One region of the Pseudomonas sp. NPDC089569 genome, then DNA from elsewhere that is predicted to be linked to it. Evidence: riboswitches for the same ligand, from Rfam matches in the RefSeq annotation. Region 1 holds a riboswitch; the other holds the start of a gene.
The links. Region 1 has a riboswitch for cobalamin ahead of ACQKP2_RS26700 (CbtB domain-containing protein). Riboswitches for the same ligand answer to the same signal wherever they lie in the genome.

Region 1 (9,681 bases):
CCGACACCATTGCCGATGCGTCCATCGCGGGTCGGGTAGTTGGCAAGAATCAGCGCCACGCGTTTTTCAAGGTTGGGCAATCGCGCCAGATCGGTCCAGCGACGCGCCAGTTCGGCCACGAAATCCATGCGTTCAGGTTGCGGCCGGTAGCAGACCACATCGCATTCGCTGCGCTCGCTGCGCCACGCCAGATCCTTGAAGCTGATGGGCCGGCTGATGATGCGTCCGTCCAGTTCAGGCAAGGCGATGTGCATTGCCAGATCACGCGGTCCCAACCCCTGTTCGCTGGCGCGCCAGCCCGGTTCGTTGTCCTGGGCGCAGATCGCCTGAATCACCGGAATGTCTCGGCGAAACGGTCGCAGGTGCGGGGCCTCCGGGCTCGACTGAGCGAATCCGGTGGTGTTGAGAATGACCCCTGCTTCGACTTCATCGAGCCAATCCTCGATGACCGACAGGCAACCTGGCTCTTTCAGGCTGGCCAGCGCAATCGGCAGCGGGTTAAGCTCCGCGCGTTGCAATCGCTGGCAAAACACATCGATGAATCCGGTGTTCGCCGCCTGCAAATGCGAGCGGTAGAACAACACCGCCGCCACGGGTTGATCGGCCTGCCAGTCGGCTTGCCAATCCTGCAAGGTCGCGGTGCTCTTGTGCGGGTGATAAATCGCCGTGCGCGGCAGGGTCTGCGGTTCCGACCAGGCATAGTCACGCCCAAGCCAACGGGTGGCCAGGCAGCGAAACAGGTCGAGTGCATTGGCCATGCCGCCCTGGCGCAAGAAGTGCCAGAGCCGCTCGCGGTCTGGCACGGCAACGGTGCTCAGGTCGCTGAGTTCCGGGTCCGGACGGTCATCGCCCGGCACCAGAATCAGCTCTACGCCCTGCTGTGACAATGCCACCAGACGCTCGACGCCATATCGCCAATAAGCGATACCGCCGTGCAGGGAAATCAGAATGACTTTGGCGTGTCGCAGCACGTCTTCGACGTACAGATCGACCGATGCGTGGTTCTGCACCTGCATCGGATTGGCCAGCCGAACGCTGGGGTAGTCGTCGGGCAACTGCTGCGCCGCTTCGGCGAGCAGCGCCAGGCTGGAGTCGCCGCTGCACAGGATCACCAGCTCAGCGGGGGTCTGGCCAAGGTCGGCAATGTTGTCGTCCGACACGAAACCGCCGGGCTGGGTCCTGAGCAGGTGCATGGCTTACACGCTGAGCGCGGCGCGCAATTGTGCTTCTAGCAACGCTGCATCCAGTGCCTGACCGATCAGTACCAGCCGCGTGGTGCGCGCTTCATCGGCGCCCCACTGGCGGTCGAAGTGCTTGTCGAAACGCGTGCCCACGCCCTGGATCAGCAGACGCATCGGTTTGTTCGGAACGGCGGCGAACCCCTTGACCCGCAGGATGCCGTGCTGAACCACCAGTTGCGTCAGCGCATCCATCAGCAGGCTTTCGTCGGCTTGCGGCAGCTCGATGGAAATGGAATCGAAGGCGTCGTGGTCGTGGTCATCATGATCGTCACCTTCGTGGTGGTGGTCGTGATGGCTGTGGCGACCGTCAATGTGCTCTTCGGAACCGGCACCAAGGCCGATCAGCACGTCCAGCGGCAGGCGACCGTTGCTGGCCTCAATGACTTTCACCGCCGGCGGCAATTCCTCGGCGACTTCCAGGCGAACACGGGCCAGATCTTCCGGATTGATCAAATCGGCCTTGTTGAGAATCACCAGATCGGCGCTGGACAACTGGTCAGCGAACAATTCGTGCAACGGCGATTCGTGGTCCAGGTTCGGATCGAGCTTGCGCTGGGCGTCGACCTGATCCGGGAACGCGGCGAACGTACCGGCGGCCACCGCCGGGCTGTCGACCACGGTGATCACGGCGTCAACGGTGCAGGCACTGCGGATTTCCGGCCACTGGAAGGCTTGTACCAACGGCTTGGGCAGCGCCAGGCCCGAGGTTTCGATGAGAATGTGATCAAGATCGCCACGGCGGGCGACCAGCTCGCGCATGACCGGGAAGAACTCCTCCTGAACGGTGCAGCACAGGCAGCCGTTGGCCAGTTCATAAACACGGCCGCTGGCTTCTTCTTCGGTGCACCCGATGGCGCATTGCTTGAGGATTTCACCGTCGATGCCCAACTCGCCGAACTCGTTGACAATCACCGCGATGCGGCGGCCCTGGGCGTTGTCGAGCATGTGCCGCAGCAAGGTGGTTTTGCCCGAGCCGAGGAAGCCGGTAACGATGGTGACGGGGAGTTTGGCCAGTGTTTTCATCGGGTGTCCCTTGGCAAGTTGGCGGGCATGCGGGACGAGAAGCGGCCACGCACACACGTGCCGCAAGCGTTCGCCACCGGATCACCCCGCCCGGTTGTAGTGAGAATCTGTTCGAGGCAGGTCTCCTGGCTGACGGCTGGCCAGTCATCGGACTGGCGGTTACTGCGCCTTCCCGCTCGCGCCATGGCTGGCGCATGCAGTGGCATGGCAGAAACTGAACCGTTCACAGTTGCGGGGGCAGCCGCGGCATCGACCGCGTTCCCTTCTTAGCTTCGACAAACGCCGAAGAACCTCGAAAGCGCAAGGCTACGCATCGTATTGGGGCGGGTCAATGTCTTGTGGTGCCCTTCATGACGCCTTCGCGGGCAAGCCTCGCTCCTACGGATTGCATGTACCTGTAGGAGCGAGGCTTGCCCGCGAACAAATTCACCCTGGTCGACAGTTGAGAACGTTTGCCAATTGACGCCCGGCCCTCGCCCATGCTCTCCTACGCATCTTGTTACGGGTGCCCTTCACAGGGTGAAACGGGAAACCGGTGAATCATGTGCTTTACTCAAGAGCCATGTCAGTCCGGTGCTGCCCCCGCAACGGTAAGCGAGCGAAGCGTCAGATCCACTGTGCCGATGCGGCATGGGAAGGTGATGCTTGCAGGCGACGGCGAAAGCCCTTGCCCCTCGCGAGCCCGGAGACCGGCCCGCAATACAAAGTGAGCAATTGAATCACTCAATGACAAACCCGCGGTGGGCGGGCGCTGTTTGACGTTCTGCGTGCCCGGTCGGGCGCAGTCTGTGCATGCGCCTTCGATTCCCCGCTGACACAACAGAGGGAAACGCCATGTCGATTATCAGCAGCACCGGCCACAGCAGCACCGCAGCCAACACCTCCACCCTGAGCCAACGCCTGACCGCTGCCATTTGCGCATCGATCCTCGGCGCCTGCCTGGTCTATTTCGCCGGTTTCTCGCACATTGAAGCGGTGCACAACGCCGCTCACGATACCCGCCACAGCTCCGCGTTTCCGTGCCATTGAGACCTGCCGACATGATCAAGCGTATTGCGCAAACCGCAGGTTTCACCGGCCTGTTGGCCGCCCTGCTGCTGACCCTGCTGCAGAGCTTGTGGGTTTCGCCACTGATTCTGCAGGCCGAGACCTACGAAAAGGCCGAACCGGCCGCTGCTGAAGTTCACGAGCACGCCCACGGCGAAGGCGCTGTTGCCGCTCATAGCCATGACGCTGAAGCCTGGGAGCCAGAAGACGGTTGGCAGCGCGTGCTGTCCACCACGGGCGGCAACCTGGTGGTCGCTGTCGGTTTCGCCCTGATGCTTGCCGGTCTCTACACCCTGCGTGCGCCAACCAAAACGTCTCAGGGTCTGCTCTGGGGCCTGGCCGGCTATGCGACTTTCGTTTTGGCGCCGACCCTCGGCCTGCCGCCTGAATTGCCGGGCACCGCTGCCGCCGATCTGGCGCAACGACAAATCTGGTGGATCGGCACGGCCGCTTCAACGGCTGTCGGTATCGCCCTGATCGTATTCAGCCGCCACTGGCTGATGAAAGCGCTCGGCGCAGCCATCATTGCCGTTCCCCATGTCATCGGCGCGCCTCAACCGGAAGTGCACTCGATGCTCGCCCCCGAAGCACTGGAAGCCCAGTTCAAAATCGCTTCGCAACTGACCAATGTAGCGTTCTGGCTGGCCCTGGGCCTGATCAGCGCCTGGCTGTTCCGCCGCAAAGGCGATGGCCAATACCACGCATGACGGATGCCGGCACAGCGCCGACCCTGGTGGTCGGCCTTGGCTGCCAGCGCGGCTGCCCCGTCGCCACCTTAAGGGCACTGCTGGATCAGGCATTGCAGGCACACCGGATTGCCCTGCATGAGATCAAGGCGTTGGCCAGCATCGACCTCAAGCGCGACGAACCCGCCCTGGCCGAACTGGCCGAGCAACTCGGCTTGCCGATGAGGTATTTCAGCAGCGAGCAATTGGCCGCGTATCAATCGCAACTCAGTCACCGTTCAGAGATCGCCTTCGAGCGCACCGGTTGCTATGGCGTAGCCGAGAGCGCTGCGCTGGCCCTGGCCGAACAATTGGCCGATGCACCGGCGAAACTGCTGATCCCGCGACAAAAATATGCCCAGGCCACGCTGGCATTGGCGGGTGCTGCGTAAAATCCCCGATAATTGGCGCATTCGATCATGAGCAATCTTCATCTGAAGCCTTGCCCGCCACTTCTTTGCAACAGGAACCGACGATGACCGTCTACTTCATTGGCGCAGGTCCCGGCGATCCCGACCTGATCACCGTCAAGGGCCAGCGGCTGATTCGCAGCTGTCCGGTGATCATCTATGCCGGCTCGCTGGTACCGGCCGCCGTGCTGGAAGGCCATTGCGCCGAACAGGTGGTCAACAGCGCCGAGCTGCACCTGGAACAGATCATCGAACTGATCAAGACCGCCCATGCCAAGGGGCAGGACGTGGCACGCGTGCACTCTGGCGATCCGAGCCTGTATGGCGCCATCGGCGAACAGATTCGTTACCTGCGCGAACTGGGTATCACGTTCGAAATCATTCCCGGTGTGACCGCGACCGCCGCCTGCGCCGCGCTGCTGGGGACAGAACTGACGTTGCCGGATGTGTCACAGAGCGTCATTCTCACCCGCTACGCCGACAAAACCGCAATGCCCCCCGGTGAAGAGCTGGGCAGCCTGGCGCAACATGGAGCGACCATGGCGATTCACCTGGGGGTCAATCACCTGGAAAAAATCCTCGCCGAATTGCTGCCGCACTATGGCGCGGATTGTCCTATTGCGGTGATTCATCGCGCGACCTGGCCGGATCAGGATTGGGTTGTGGGAACGCTGGAGGATATTGCCGGCAAGGTGGCCGCCAAAGGGTTTCGGCGCACGGCTTTGATTCTGGTCGGGCGAGTGCTGGGCAGCGATCAATTCAGCGATTCGTCGCTTTATCGCGCAGGGCATGCACACCTCTACAGGCCATAGGGCCCTTCGCGAGCAGGCTCGCTCCCACATAGCGAACGCTACAGACCCACTGTGGGAGCGAGCCTGCTCGCGAAGGCGCCTGTGAAACTCAGACACAAAAAAACGGCGCTCACGGGGCGCCGTTTTTTCAGTTCGCAGCGAACACCTTAGTAGTAGGCGTTTTCTTTCTGCGTGTGGTCGGTCACGTCACGTACACCCTTGAGCTCCGGGATGCGCTCGAGCAAGGTGCGTTCGATGCCTTCCTTCAACGTGACGTCCGCCTGGCCGCAGCCCTGGCATCCGCCACCGAACTGCAGAACGGCGATCCCGTCTTCGACTACATCGATCAGGCTGACCTGACCGCCGTGGCTGGCCAGCCCCGGATTGATCTCGGTTTGCAGGTAATAGTTGATGCGCTCGTTGATCGGGCTGTCGGCGTTGACCATCGGGACTTTGGCGTTTGGCGCCTTGATGGTCAGTTGGCCGCCCATGCGATCGGTGGCGTAGTCGACAACCGCATCGTCCAGGAACGCTTCGCTGAACGAATCGATGTAGGCGGTGAAGCTTTTGAGCCCCAGCGCGGTGTCTTCGGGCTTTTCTTCACCTGGCTTGCAGTAGGCAATGCAAGTCTCGGCATACTGGGTGCCAGGCTGGGTGATAAAGATGCGGATGCCAATGCCCGGGGTGTTCTGCTTGGAGAGCAGATCAGCCAGATAATCGTGGGCGGCGTCGGTGATGGTAATAGCGGTCATGGAAACTCCTCGCAGGCTTGGGCGCAGTTTACGCCAATCATCGCCGCGCACAAAGTCCCAGTATTTTTGTCAAGAAAGATTCATCGATCGCACCTGTAGGAGCCAGGCTTGCCGGCGAAGAACGCTGACGCGGTGTGCAGATGCACCGCGGTGCCTGGCTCGCGGGCAAGCCACGCTCCTACGGGGGATCGGCGATTTTCACAGGTTTTCGTAGCGGTTCATGTCCAGTACGCCCTCTTCCACAGGATCGGTATCGTGGATGTAGCGACTCAGATCATGAAAGTACTGCCAGAACTGCGGGTGACTGCGGCGAATACCCCAACGCTCGACGATTTTCTCGAACGCATCGGCATCCAAGGCACCTTCCATCGCATCCACGAACGCCGGGACTTGTGCTGCAGGAATATTGAACATGAAATTCGGATAACTGCTCAGCACCCCAGGGTAAATGGTGAGCGTGTCCAGCCCCGGCTGATAACGCAGGGACTCGCCCAGCAAAAACGCCACGTTGCTGTGTGCGCGGTTGCGCAGCAGGCTGTACACCACACGCTGGCCACCCGCCGTTTCAATACGCAGCATGGTCGCTTCCGGCAGTTGATCGATGACCTTGAGTCCCGCCGCCGGGCGCGACGTGAGTCGACTCAGGGCCTGCTCGGCATTCTGCAAGTCCAGGGCGATGTTCGGCCTTGAACAATAGGCGCCATCACAGCGATTGATCGGATCAGGCTTGGCGTTGAGTTCGCCATAGCGTGCCAGCAGTTGCATGGCGAAGTCGCGCTTGGGGTCCTTTTCATCGAGTTTCAGCGCGGTTGGCTTGTCGTTGTCGATGGATTCATAGTCCAGCCACATCTTGAATTTGCCGCTGCTCTGGTACCAGTCATCGAGGTAGCCTTGGCGCGATTGGGCGGGCATCAGGCGCAGGAAATTCTGTTCGGCGCCATTGCGAATCAGGTCGAAGTACAAGCGAGTCTGGGCCTGATGGGAGACGTTGCCGAACACATCGAAATTTACCGCCAACTGGTAGTAGGTGCGCTCCAGCAGCGGGAAGTCGAACAGCCACATCGTCTGCGGCACTTCGCCGATCAGGCCCTTGGTCACCGCGGCACTGTCGAAATGCCGGAAAATGCTCAGCAATGCGTTGTCGTTACCGGCCCACAGGGTCGACCAGCTCGGCGCCGATAGCTCGGCATAGCTGTCGCGGCGCAGGGCCTCGTATTCGTTGCGCTTGTCGCGGTAGTTGTGCCACAGGCTCAGGACGCTGCCGACATCGTCATTCTGTCCAGGCATGGCCAACAAGGGCGTGGCCTGGCCGCGATAGTTCGGGTCGGTGATATAGAGGTCGTGCTCGGGCGCCTGGAACAACGCCCAGAAATTGTCGCGGATCACGTCCGTTGCGATCTGCCCCCGGCAAACCGGGCCGCGAATGAAGGTGCGCACGAAATACTCGGCGTTATCGAGCATGAACTGATAACGCGCCTGGGCCGGGATCGCCTCGAAGGTTTCAAACGGGTTGGCCCGGCGCTCCGGTCCGTAGCCCGGCAATGCACTGACCTGCCACTTGCCGTTGTAGAACAGGCTCTTGACCCGTGCCATCTTCGCCGCGCTCAGCGGATAGGTGATGTGGGTCTTGTGCACGATCACGCCTTGCACGGGCCACAAGCGATAGTAGAACTGCGTTCCCGGATCGTCGTTCGGGCGACGGGTATTGATCAGGTCGATGGGCTGACCGGTTGGCGTTCGCGAACGAACCCACTGAAAGAAATGTCCCGGCTCGCCGTCCTTGAAATACAGGTGCGCGAGAAACCAGTGCTCGTAGAGCCAGCGCCCCACCAGACTCTGCCGGGCGCCCGGTGCGTTGAGCAGGTTTTCCCACTGCACCACCTGCAGCGCTTCGCTTGCACTGGGCGCCAGGCCCTGCTCATCGATCGGTGCCCCGCTTGCCAGCCAGCGCTGCAGCGTCCGGTATTGCTGATCGGTCAGGCCGGTAACCGCCAGCGGCATGCCTTGCTTGGGATGTGAACTGGCGTAGCCATCGAATTCCGCGGGCATGGCGCACATGTTTTCGCGGTTCAGACCCAGAACGATGTCTTCGGGCACCTTGGCGTTGGGTTGCAGGGGCGCCTGGTGCCCCAGCTCCAGCATCCGCGCCATCAATGCAGCCTGACTGCCCTGAGCGTCGAGAACCGAATAAAAGCCCTTTTGCTGCCAGGCGCGTTTGCCGAAGGCGTCGTAGAACAGCCGGGTCGGTGCAACGGCCTGGCTGCGATTGCCATCGTAGACCGGGGTTTTGCTGGCCCCCCGGGCCGCGCCTTCGCCACTGCCCAGGTTGAGCTGGCAGGCGGAGTCGTAGCAGGCATGGCAAGCCACGCACTTTTCGGTAAAGATCGGTTGAATATCGCGGGTGTAGGAAATAGCCGTCGAAACCGCCGCCCCCTGGGCCACGGCGCCCCAGCTAGAAAACAGCAATGCGCTGGCGATGACGACGCGATACGACATATCCCTGACTCCGGTCCTTTGAAAACGCCGCGATTTTACCGTTACGACGGCCTCATCAACATGAGCGATATTCATGCAAATCCAGAGCATGCTCTAAAAGCGTACAGGTTTGCTATCATCCCGGCCCTTCGTCATGGTCTTACCGAGTAGTCCAAATGTCCGATCGCAGCGTTCGCCTTCAAGCTCTCAAGCACGCCCTCAAAGAGCGCATCCTGATACTCGATGGCGGCATGGGTACGATGATCCAGAGCTACAAGCTCGAGGAGCAGGATTATCGCGGCAAGCGCTTCGCCGACTGGCCCAGCGACGTCAAGGGCAACAACGACCTCCTGGTGCTGACCCGCCCGGATGTGATCGGTGGCATCGAAAAAGCCTACCTGGACGCTGGCGCCGACATTCTGGAGACCAACACCTTCAACGCGACCCGGATTTCCATGGCTGATTACGGCATGGAAGAACTGGTCTACGAACTCAACGTAGAAGGCGCCCGCCTGGCGCGCAAGGTTGCCGACGCCAAAACCCTCGAGACCCCGGACAAGCCACGCTTTGTCGCCGGCGTGCTCGGCCCGACCAGCCGCACCTGCTCCTTGTCGCCGGATGTGAACAACCCCGGTTACCGCAACGTGACCTTCGATGAGCTGGTGGAAAACTACACCGAGGCCACCAAGGGCCTGATCGAAGGTGGCGTCGACCTGATCCTGATCGAGACCATCTTCGACACCCTCAACGCCAAGGCCGCGATCTTCGCCGTACAGGGCGTCTACGAAGAGCTGGGCGTTGAGCTGCCGATCATGATTTCCGGCACCATCACCGACGCCTCCGGTCGCACCCTGTCCGGCCAGACCACCGAAGCCTTCTGGAACTCCGTGGCCCACGCCAAACCGATTTCGATCGGTTTGAACTGCGCGCTGGGCGCCAGTGAATTGCGTCCGTACCTGGAAGAGCTGTCGGACAAGGCCAGCACTCACGTTTCCGCGCACCCCAATGCCGGTTTGCCAAACGAATTCGGCGAGTACGACGAACTGCCGGCGCAAACGGCCAAGGTCATCGAAGAATTCGCCCAGAGTGGCTTCCTCAATATTGTCGGTGGCTGCTGCGGCACCACGCCTGGTCATATCGAAGCCATTGCCAAGGCCGTGGCCGGTTACGCACCGCGCCAGATCCCGGACATCCCCAAGGCTTGCCGCCTTTCGGGC
Region 2 (9,681 bases), on a different contig from region 1:
ACAGCCAACGCCGCACCGCTGCCCTCGCCCAGACGCAGGCCGAGATCGAGCAACGGCTGTGCCTCCAGGGTTTCCAGTACATGCCGGTGCCCTGGTTCGGCGCCCCGATGGCCGAACAGCAGCCATTGCCGGCAGTCAGGATTCAGGCGCACCGCCACCAGCGCCGCGACGCTGCAAATGAAGCCATCGACCAGCACCGCGACACCTTCCTGGGCACAGGCCAGAAAGGCGCCAACCAGTGCCGCGATCTCAAAACCGCCAAGGTTGAACAGCGTCTGTAACGCATCGCCACGCTGAGCGCCATGCAAGGCCAGAGCGCGCTCAATGACGCGCGCCTTATGGCTGACACCCGCCGCATTCAACCCGGTACCCGGTCCGGTCAGGTGCTCCACCGGGCAGTCGAGCAAGGCACAGGCCAGCGCGCTGGCGGCCGTGGTGTTGCCGATGCCCATTTCGCCGCCGATGAACAACCGGGCGCCGGCCGCATTCGCCCGCAGTACGCTGTCGCGACCAGCCTGCAAGGCCTGCTCGCCCTGCGCCGGGGTCATCGCCGGTCCCTGCACGAAATTCGCCGTGCCCGGGCCGACGTTAAGGTGACGAACACCCGGCAGGTTCAACGAGGGCGTCACCGTTCCCAGGTCCACGACTTCAAGCTGCGCGCCGAGCTGGCGCGCCAGTACGCTGATCGCCGCGCCGCCATTGACGAAGTTGTGCAGCATCTGCCCGGTGACTTCCTGGGGGAATGCCGAAACGCCTTCGGCCACCACGCCATGATCACCGGCGAAAATCGCGATCCACAATTGCTCCAGACTCGGCTTGACCTGCCCCTGCAATCCCGCCAGCTGCACCGCCACCGACTCGAGCTGGCCAAGCGAGCCTGCCGGTTTGGTCAGTTGTTGCTGGCGCGCCTGCGCCTGCTCGACCACTTGCGTATCGACAGGCCGACACGGGTTCAACCACCAGGATGGATTCATAACGCGTCTCCTTTGAGAGTCAGGGGCAGGCCGGCAACGGTCAGGACGACTCGCTGACAACGCTCGGCCAGAGCTTGATGCAGCCAACCGGCTTCATCGACATAGCGGCGAGTCAATTCGCCCAGCGGCACGACACCCATTCCGGTCTCGTTGCTGACAAAAATGATTTCACCCGGCAATGCAGCCAGGCAGTCCAGCAGGGCATCGCGTTCGGCGCTCAGGCGCCCGGCGTCTTCGAGCATCAGCAGATTGGTCAGCCACAACGTCAGGCAATCCACCAGAAGACAATGATCGACACGGGCGTTTTCACGCAGCACGCGGGCCAGTTGCAACGGCTCTTCGATCAACGCCCATTCGGCCGGACGCCGGGCGCGGTGATGGGCAACCCGTTCGTTCATTTCACCGTCCAGAGGCTGGCTGGTGGCGATGTAGGTCACCGGTAACCGGCTGTCTGTCGCCAGTTTTTCAGCCAGGCGGCTTTTGCCGGAACGGGCGCCGCCGAGGATCAGTTGCAGCATGGTTCATTCCTTAACATCTTCATTCGGACGACGGGCCTCATCGCGGGCAAGCCTCGCTCCTACAGATCGCATGACCGGCCTCTTCGCGGGCGAGCCTCGCTCCTACGGACCACATGATCGGTCTATTCGCGGGCATTCCGCCGACCCCGTAGGAGCGAGGCTTGCCCGCGAAGGCGTCTTCAACATCAGCTCATATCCCGCAGAGTTCACGCAGCAATGACGTATCAAGGTGCTTCTCCACCAGATCCGCCAACCGCTCGATATCGCGCTCGCGCAAACCGTGGTAATCGACCGCCTGCACATCCGCCAAACCCGCCCAGCGCAATAGCGCACCGCACGCCTCGGGGGATTCGAACAGGCCATGCAGATAGGTGCCGAAAATCTGCCCGTCGGCACTTTGTGCGCCATCGCAACGACCGTCATCGAGTTGCACCGCGGCGTTTTCCAGCGCCGGTCCGGTGGTGACACCGGCATGGATTTCATAGCCGCTGACGTGCGCATCTTCCAGCGCCAGGCGCCCGCGTACATTGCGCAATTGCTTGTCGGCTTCGAGTTGAGTTTCAAACGCCAGCAACCCCAATCCGGCACTGGAGCCAGGTGCCCCTTCAAGGCCTAAAGGATCGTGCACCTGTTCTCCCAACATCTGCAGGCCACCGCAGATACCCAGCAGTTTTCCACCGTAACGCAGGTGCCGGGAAATCGCGGCCTCCCAACCGTTGGCTCGCAGGTACGCAAGGTCGCTGCGTACGCTTTTCGAGCCGGGCAGGATGATCAGGTCGGCGAAAGGAATCGCCTGGCCGGGACCGATAAATTGCAGGTTCACTTGCGGGTGCAGGCGCAGCGGATCGAAATCGGTGTGGTTACTGATACGCGGCAGCACCGGCACCACCACATTGAGCACCTGCTCGCACTTGTCGGCCTGACGCTGATCGATGCCGTCCTCGGCCTCCAGATGCAGGTCGGTCACATAGGGCAGCACGCCGATCACCGGTTTGCCGGTGCGTTGTTCCAACCAGTCCAGGCCCGGCTGCAGCAAGGCGATGTCACCGCGAAAACGATTGATGACAAAGCCCTTGACCCGCGCCTGTTCGCTCGGCGACAGCAATTCCAGGGTACCTACCAGGTGTGCGAAAACACCGCCACGATTGATATCGGCGATCAACACCACCGGACAATCCACGGCTTCGGCAAACCCCATGTTGGCAATGTCGCCCGCGCGCAGATTGATTTCGGCCGGCGAGCCCGCGCCTTCGACCATTACCACCTTATAGGCCGTGCTCAACCGCTGGTGAGAAGCCAGTACCGCCTGCATGGCGATGGCTTTGTAGTCGTGATAGGCCACAGCGTTCATCGTGGTCACGGCGCGACCATGAATGATGACCTGCGCCCCGGTGTCACTGTTGGGCTTGAGCAGCACCGGATTCATATCCGTGTGCGGCTCAAGGTACGCGGCCTGGGCCTGTACCGCTTGGGCGCGACCAATCTCGCCACCGTCGGCCGTCACCGCACTGTTGAGCGCCATGTTCTGCGGTTTGAACGGCACCACTGCGACGCCTTGACGCTTGAGCCAGCGGCAAAACGCCGTCACCAGCGTGCTTTTACCGGCATCCGATGTCGTCCCCTGCACCATCAATGTGGTCATGCGTTGTCCCTGACAAAATCTTCGAATGCACAAGTCAGGCGTGCCCAGTCCGCCTCCTCGGCGGGCAGGCCAAAACGCAGACTGCTGTTGTGGGCAAACAAGCGCAGCAGAATGCCGCGCCGGGCCATGAACTCGTGCAACGCTTCGGCGCGTTCGGTGATCAGCCACTGGAACAGGGCGCAACCACCCTGGGGTTTGAAGCCGTGATGCTCCAGCAGCGATGCCAACCGCAGGCTGGCCGCTTCAGCGCGCGCCCGTTGCCGCGCATGCCCTTCGATATCGCGCAGACAAGCCTGGCCAAGCACCCGCGTCGGGCCGCTGACCGCCCACGGCCCGACCTGTTCGGCCAGCAACTTGAGCAACTTGCGCTCAGCCAGGACAAACCCCAGGCGTACACCGGCCAGGCCGAAAAACTTGCCGAACGAACGCAGTACGATCAAGCCGACCTGATGGGCAAATGGCGCCACACTCAGGTGTGGCGTGTTGTCCATGAACGCCTCGTCCACCACCAGCCAGCCGCCGCGCTGGGCCAGTCGCGAGTGCCACTCGAGCAGGCGAGCGGGAGTCAGGCTCAGGCCCGTGGGATTGTTCGGATTGACCACTACCAGCACATCGAGGCTGTCGACAAAAAAATCGACTTCCTGCTCCAGCACCTCGCGCACGATGTAGCCATTGCGACGCCAGGCTTCGGCATGTTCGGCATAGCACGGCGACAGGACGCCGACCTTGCCCGCACGGCGCAAGCGCGGCAGCAGCTGGATGGCCATTTGCGAACCGGCCACCGGCAATGCCTGCAGAGTGCCGTAATAGTCGCAGGCGGCCTGTTCCAGACCGTCATCGGCTTCCGGCAGACGCGCCCACGCCCGCAGCGGGATATCCGGGACCGGGAACGGCCAGGGCGCCAAGCCTGTGGACAGGTCAAGCCAATCGGCTTCCTCGATGCCGTATTCGAGCGCCGCCTTGCGCAACCGCCCACCGTGCTCAAGCATAAAACTCAGCCCCCACGCAAAGAATCAGCAGCCACAACCATACCCCGCGCTGGACCAATTGCCAGCCACGATCAATGGAGTCGGCGTCCGCCGGCATGCCTTCGCCCAGTTGTGCGCGTGCATGCAGTTCACCGTGATAAATCGCCGGCCCGCCCAACTCGACACCCAACGCCCCCGCCCCTGCCGCCATCACCGGGCCGGCATTGGGGCTATCCCATTCGGGCCCCTGGCGGCGCCAGCACTTCAGGGCCAGGCGGGTTTTACCCAACAATGCGTAGGTCAATGCCACCAACCTCGCTGGAATGTAGTTGAGCACGTCGTCGATCCTGGCCGCTGCCCAGCCAAAACGCTCGAAACGTTCATTGCGATAGCCCCACATCGCATCCAGCGTGTTGCTCAAACGGTAGAGCACAACACCGGGTGCACCGGCCACGACAAACCAGAACAAGGCAGCGAATACCGCGTCACTGCCATTTTCCAACACCGACTCGGTAGCCGCGCGGGCGACCTGGGTAGCATCCAGTTCGCTGGTCTGACGGCTGACCAGATAACCCACTCGCCTGCGCGCCTCGTCCAGATCGTCACTGCGCAAGGCGCTTGCCACCGGTGCGACATGCTCACCCAGGCTACGCATGCCGAGGGCGCAATAGAGCGCGAGAATTTCGATGATCCAGCCAACATAAGGCGCCCAGGAAAACGCCGTGGCCAGCAAAGTCAGCGGCACCACCGCGATGAACCAGGCGGTAACCCCATGGCTGCGCCAGCCACGCCCACCGCCGTTGAAACGTTGTTCGATACGATCGGCAAAACGCCCGAACGCCACCAACGGATGCCAGCGCTTGGGTTCGCCCAGCAGCGCATCCAGCGCGACCGCGGCGACACTCAACAACGCCACACTCATGGACGCACTCCCCAAAAATTCTCGTATAACAGTTCACTGAGCGGACGCGCCTGCGCCCAACCTTCGAGTACCAGCATCGGCGCCGGATAAAATTCCTTGACCGGTCCCAGACACAAAATGGCCAACGGCTTGGCGCCAGGCGGTAGGCCCAGCAGGTCCGCCAGAGCTTGCGGCTCGAACAGCGAGACCCAGCCCATGCCCAACCCTTCGGCACGGGACGCCAGCCACAGATTCTGGATCGCGCAGGACAACGAGGCCATGTCCATTTCCGGCAATGTGCGGCGGCCGAAGATATGCCGCTCGCGGTCATCCATCAGCGCCGCCACCAGCACTTCGGCGCAGTCGTTGATGCCTTCGACCTTGAGCTGCATGAATTCGTCAGTGCGCTCGCCCAAGGCCTGGGCCGTGCGGATGCGTTCTTCCTCCACCAGCCCCTGGATCCTGCTGCGTAAACTTCGGTCGCTGATGCGAATGAAGCGCCAGGGCTGCATCAAACCGACGCTGGGTGCCTGATGCGCAGCTTCGAGCAGGCGCCGGAGCAGTTCAGGGTCGACGGAGCCTCCGCTGAAATGGCGCATGTCGCGGCGCTCGCCGATGGCTCGGTAGATGGCCGCGCGTTCGGCTTCGGAGAATGCGTTGTTCGTCATGGCCTCTTCGCTGGCAAGCCAGCTCCCACAGGGTTTAGGTGATCCTTTGTGGGAGCGAGCCTGCTCGCGAAGGCGGCCTCACGGTCCGGCGCGAACAACGCGGCAATCGCCGATGGATTGGACGGAAAGTAGAAGTGTACGTAGGAGGCCGTCATCCGCCCTTCTCGATACACCGCCTCCGCCCCGCGCCCGCCATTGGGACTCAGGCCACGGGCTATCGGCGTAAGCCCGGTGGTGGTCAGCGAGTGATGATAGGTGTGTCCACGCAGCGAACCTTCCGGCAGTTCTACCGCTTGCAAGGCCAGCGCGGCGAGACGCTTTTGCATCACTGCATCGCCACTGAGCAAGCCAACCAGCTCCGCTCGGGTGCCTTCGACATCGGTCAGCGAATCAAGCAGATACAGCATGCCGCCACATTCAGCCAGCAGCGGTTTGCCCGCCGCATGATGTGCGCGAATTGCGTTGAGCATCGAGGTATTTTGTGCCAGCGCCACATGGTGCAATTCCGGGTAACCACCCGGCAGGTACAGGCTGTCGGCTTCCGGCAAACGAACATCCCGGATCGGCGAGAAAAACCGTAGTTCGGCGCCCATCGCCCGCAGTAGATCCAGGCTCGCGCCATAGGTAAAGGCAAACGCCTCGTCCCGCGCCACGGCGATGCGCACGCCAGCCAGCAACGGTTCGGCCGCGATCATATCCGGTGCGCAGAACGCCACTGGCGGTGGCAGCGCGACTTCGCAACTGGCAGCGAGGGCATCCGCCGCCGCATCGAGACGTACATCGAGATCGTTCAACTCGCTGGCCTGCACCAGGCCCAGGTGTCGACTCGGCAACTCGATCCCGGTTTCCCGGGACAAGGCGCCGTACCAGCGCAGGCCTTCGGTCAGGCTGCCTTCGAGCAATTGCGCGTGTCGCAAGGTGCCGACGCGGTTGGCCAACACGCCGGCAAATGGCAGGTCAGGCTGATAGCGCGCCAGGCCCAGCGCCAATGCACCAAAGGTCTGGGCCATGGCCGTGCCGTCGATGACGCCGAGTACCGGTACGCCGAAGTGCCGTGCCAGGTCAGCGCTGGACGGGGTGCCGTCGAACAGTCCCATCACGCCTTCGATCAGGATCAGATCGGCTTCGCCGGCGGCTTCCCACAACAAGCGACGGCTTTCCTGCTCGCCGACCATCCACATGTCCAGTTGATATACCGGCGCACCGCTGGCGCGCTCGAGAATCATCGGGTCGAGAAAGTCGGGCCCACACTTGAACACGCGCACCTTTCGCCCCTGATTGCGATGCAACCGGGCCAGTGCTGCGGTGACGGTGGTCTTGCCCTGGCCTGAGGCCGGCGCGGCGATCAATACCGCCGGACATTGACGGCTGCTGGTCATACAGTGGCGCTCACAGTTCAACGCCTTTTTGTGCCTTGATACCCGCCTGGAAGGCATGTTTGATCATGCCCATCTCAGTGACGGTGTCGGCCACTTCGATCATTTCCGGCTTGGCGCCGCGCCCGGTCACCACCACATGCTGCATCGGCGGGCGCGCCTGCAGATCGCTGAGCACTTGGTCGAGGTCGAGGTAGCCGTGCTTGAGGGCGATGTTCAATTCATCCAGCACCACCAGACCAATGGACGGATCGCGCAGCAGTTCGCGGGACACCGCCCAGGCGGCTTCGGCGGCGGCGATATCGCGCTGGCGATCCTGGGTTTCCCAGGTGAAGCCCTCGCCCATCACGTGAAAGCGAACCTGCTCGGGGAAGCGTCGAAAAAACAGCTCCTCGCCGGTACTGTTGCGCCCCTTGATGAACTGCACCACGCCACATTGCATGCCATGGCCCATGGACCGGGCAAGCATGCCGAACGCCGAACTGCTCTTGCCCTTGCCGTTACCGGTGAGCACCAGCAGCAAGCCGCATTCGTTCGGGGAATTGGCGATGCGTTCGTCGATCACGGCTTTTTTGCGCTGCATGCGCGCCAGGTGTCGTTCGTCACGATCAGGGGTATCAGTCATGGGAGCTCTCCGTTGAGGCTGGATAACGGCGGGCGGGCACAGGAACAGACGGCAAGAAGCCTGGCATCGCCCACCGTGATGCCGCTTGAATGGATCAGGCCGGTCTCCGGGCTCATGAGCGGCGCTGGCCTGACTGCGCGCCTTCCCATGTCAGCCGACACAGTGGCTCATTGCGCAGCCCACTCTCATTTACCGTTGCGGGGGCAGCGCCGGAATTGCAGGCCTTCGTGCATTGAAGCGACCGCTCACCGGCTTCCCTGTTTCACTCTGTCGACCGAAGCCACAGAGCACCTGAAACAAGCCGCGAAGGTTAGAGGGTTGGGGGGGGGAGCGTCAATTGAAGACAGGGTGAGCCAGCGAATAACCACCACCGATCAATTAAATGACGTCAATCTTGTGCCACACTCACAGCAGTGATATCAAAGAGCCACAACTCACAACACAAAAACAAGGGTGAGCCACATGCAAGGCATGATCATCAGCAATCCGAAGCTGGAATTCCTGCGCCCGCTGCTGGAGCGCTGGTTCGACTGCATCGATCGATACAACACCGTGCGCGGTGACAACGAGACACCCTACTGGCTCGATGAAAAAGCCAACCTCGGTCTGCTCTCGGCCGCCGCATGGATGGCCGAGATGGTCACCCTGCAACAATCGCCCACACGCAAACAAATCGAAGAAGGCGAGCGCAACGCTCGCGCCGACCTGTTCATCGCCACCCCCGAAACACGTGCCTGGCTGCAGGCCACCCAGCGCTGGCCACGGGTCAACAACCTGAACCTGACGCAGCCCCTGCACGACATCACCAGCGACGCCAGGCGCATTAGTTATGCCAGCGACCTGAAACTCGGCTGCCTGTTTGTCGCACCTCATAAAGCACAGCAGGGTGCGACGCCGGAAGAGCTTCAGGACATGGTCGACGACCTGCAAAAGGAGCATACCTGCGCCGTGGCCTGGTATTTCCCCTATGCCTACCGCAAGTTGCACACCGAGGCAGGCCATTACCATCCCGGCATCGCCCTGCTGATCAAGGAGGCACGCGGCTGAAGCGTTGAACCATCCGCAGCCCGGACTTCTCTATCAATAGATCAAGGCCCCCATAGGGAAGATCCGCCATGCGCATGCTCCAACTCGCTGTAGCCCTGGCACTCACTGGAGGGCTCGCCGCCTGCGGCGAGACTTCCACCCTGCAAGTCTCCGACGGCACCGGCCCGTCACCCACACTGCCGGAACCGAACAAAACGCTGATCCCGACGGTGAACATCGCACCGGCCGTCGGCTGGCCCGACGGCGCAAAACCCGTAGCAGCCGCCGGCACTCAAGTGGCCGCATTTGCCGAAGGACTCGACCATCCGCGCTGGCTCTATGTACTGCCCAACGGCGATGTGCTGGTCGCCGAAACCAATGCCCCGCCCAAACCCGAAGACGGCAAGGGCATTCGTGGCTGGGTCATGAAAAAAGTCATGGGTCGCGCCGGAGCCACCGTGCCGAGTCCGAATCGCATCACGCTTTTGCGCGACAAGGACCACGACGGTGTCGCCGAAACTCGCAGCGTCTTCCTGGAAAATCTCAATTCCCCCTTCGGCATGACCCTGATCGGCAATGACCTGTACGTTGCCGATACCGATCGCCTGCTGCGCTTTCACTACGAAGAAGGCGACACGACGATCAAAACCCAACCGATCAAAGTGGTCGATTTACCGGACGGCCCCCTGAATCACCACTGGACCAAGAATGTCATTGCCAGCAAGGACGGCAGCAAGCTGTACGTCACGGTCGGCTCAAACAGCAACGTTGGCGAACATGGCATGGACCAGGAGCAAGGACGCGCCGCTATCTGGGAGGTGGATCGCGCCACTGGCAAGCACCGGATCTACGCCTCGGGCTTGCGCAATCCCAACGGCATGGCCTGGGAACCGCGCACTGGCGCACTGTGGACCGCGGTCAACGAGCGGGATGAAATCGGCAGTGACCTGGTGCCCGATTACATCACCTCGGTCAAGGACGGC

Region 2: another riboswitch for cobalamin. It lies ahead of cobO (cob(I)yrinic acid a,c-diamide adenosyltransferase); the one in region 1 lies ahead of ACQKP2_RS26700 (CbtB domain-containing protein).

The regions. Positions count from the first base shown of each region.
Region 1 covers NZ_JBNNVQ010000103.1:392-10,072, reverse strand. The annotation lists gene cobN (cobaltochelatase subunit CobN) at 1-1,193, opposite strand, end outside; gene cobW (cobalamin biosynthesis protein CobW) at 1,197-2,264, opposite strand; cobalamin riboswitch at 2,363-2,574, opposite strand; cobalamin riboswitch at 2,751-2,976, shown strand; gene ACQKP2_RS26700 (CbtB domain-containing protein) at 3,099-3,293, shown strand; gene ACQKP2_RS26695 (CbtA family protein) at 3,305-4,018, shown strand; gene ACQKP2_RS26690 (cobalamin biosynthesis protein) at 4,015-4,428, shown strand; gene cobM (precorrin-4 C(11)-methyltransferase) at 4,512-5,258, shown strand; gene nfuA (Fe-S biogenesis protein NfuA) at 5,405-5,989, opposite strand; gene ACQKP2_RS26675 (fatty acid cis/trans isomerase) at 6,188-8,485, opposite strand; partial or broken gene ACQKP2_RS26670 (homocysteine S-methyltransferase family protein) at 8,641-9,681, shown strand, end outside.
Region 2 covers NZ_JBNNVQ010000053.1:23,527-33,207, forward strand. The annotation lists gene cobT (nicotinate-nucleotide--dimethylbenzimidazole phosphoribosyltransferase) at 1-974, opposite strand, end outside; gene cobU (bifunctional adenosylcobinamide kinase/adenosylcobinamide-phosphate guanylyltransferase) at 971-1,492, opposite strand; gene ACQKP2_RS19770 (cobyric acid synthase) at 1,683-3,134, opposite strand; gene cobD (threonine-phosphate decarboxylase CobD) at 3,131-4,123, opposite strand; gene cbiB (adenosylcobinamide-phosphate synthase CbiB) at 4,116-5,024, opposite strand; gene bluB (5,6-dimethylbenzimidazole synthase) at 5,021-5,671, opposite strand; gene ACQKP2_RS19790 (cobyrinate a,c-diamide synthase) at 5,668-7,050, opposite strand; gene cobO (cob(I)yrinic acid a,c-diamide adenosyltransferase) at 7,061-7,672, opposite strand; cobalamin riboswitch at 7,753-7,982, opposite strand; gene ACQKP2_RS19800 (hypothetical protein) at 8,135-8,719, shown strand; gene ACQKP2_RS19805 (PQQ-dependent sugar dehydrogenase) at 8,788-9,681, shown strand, end outside.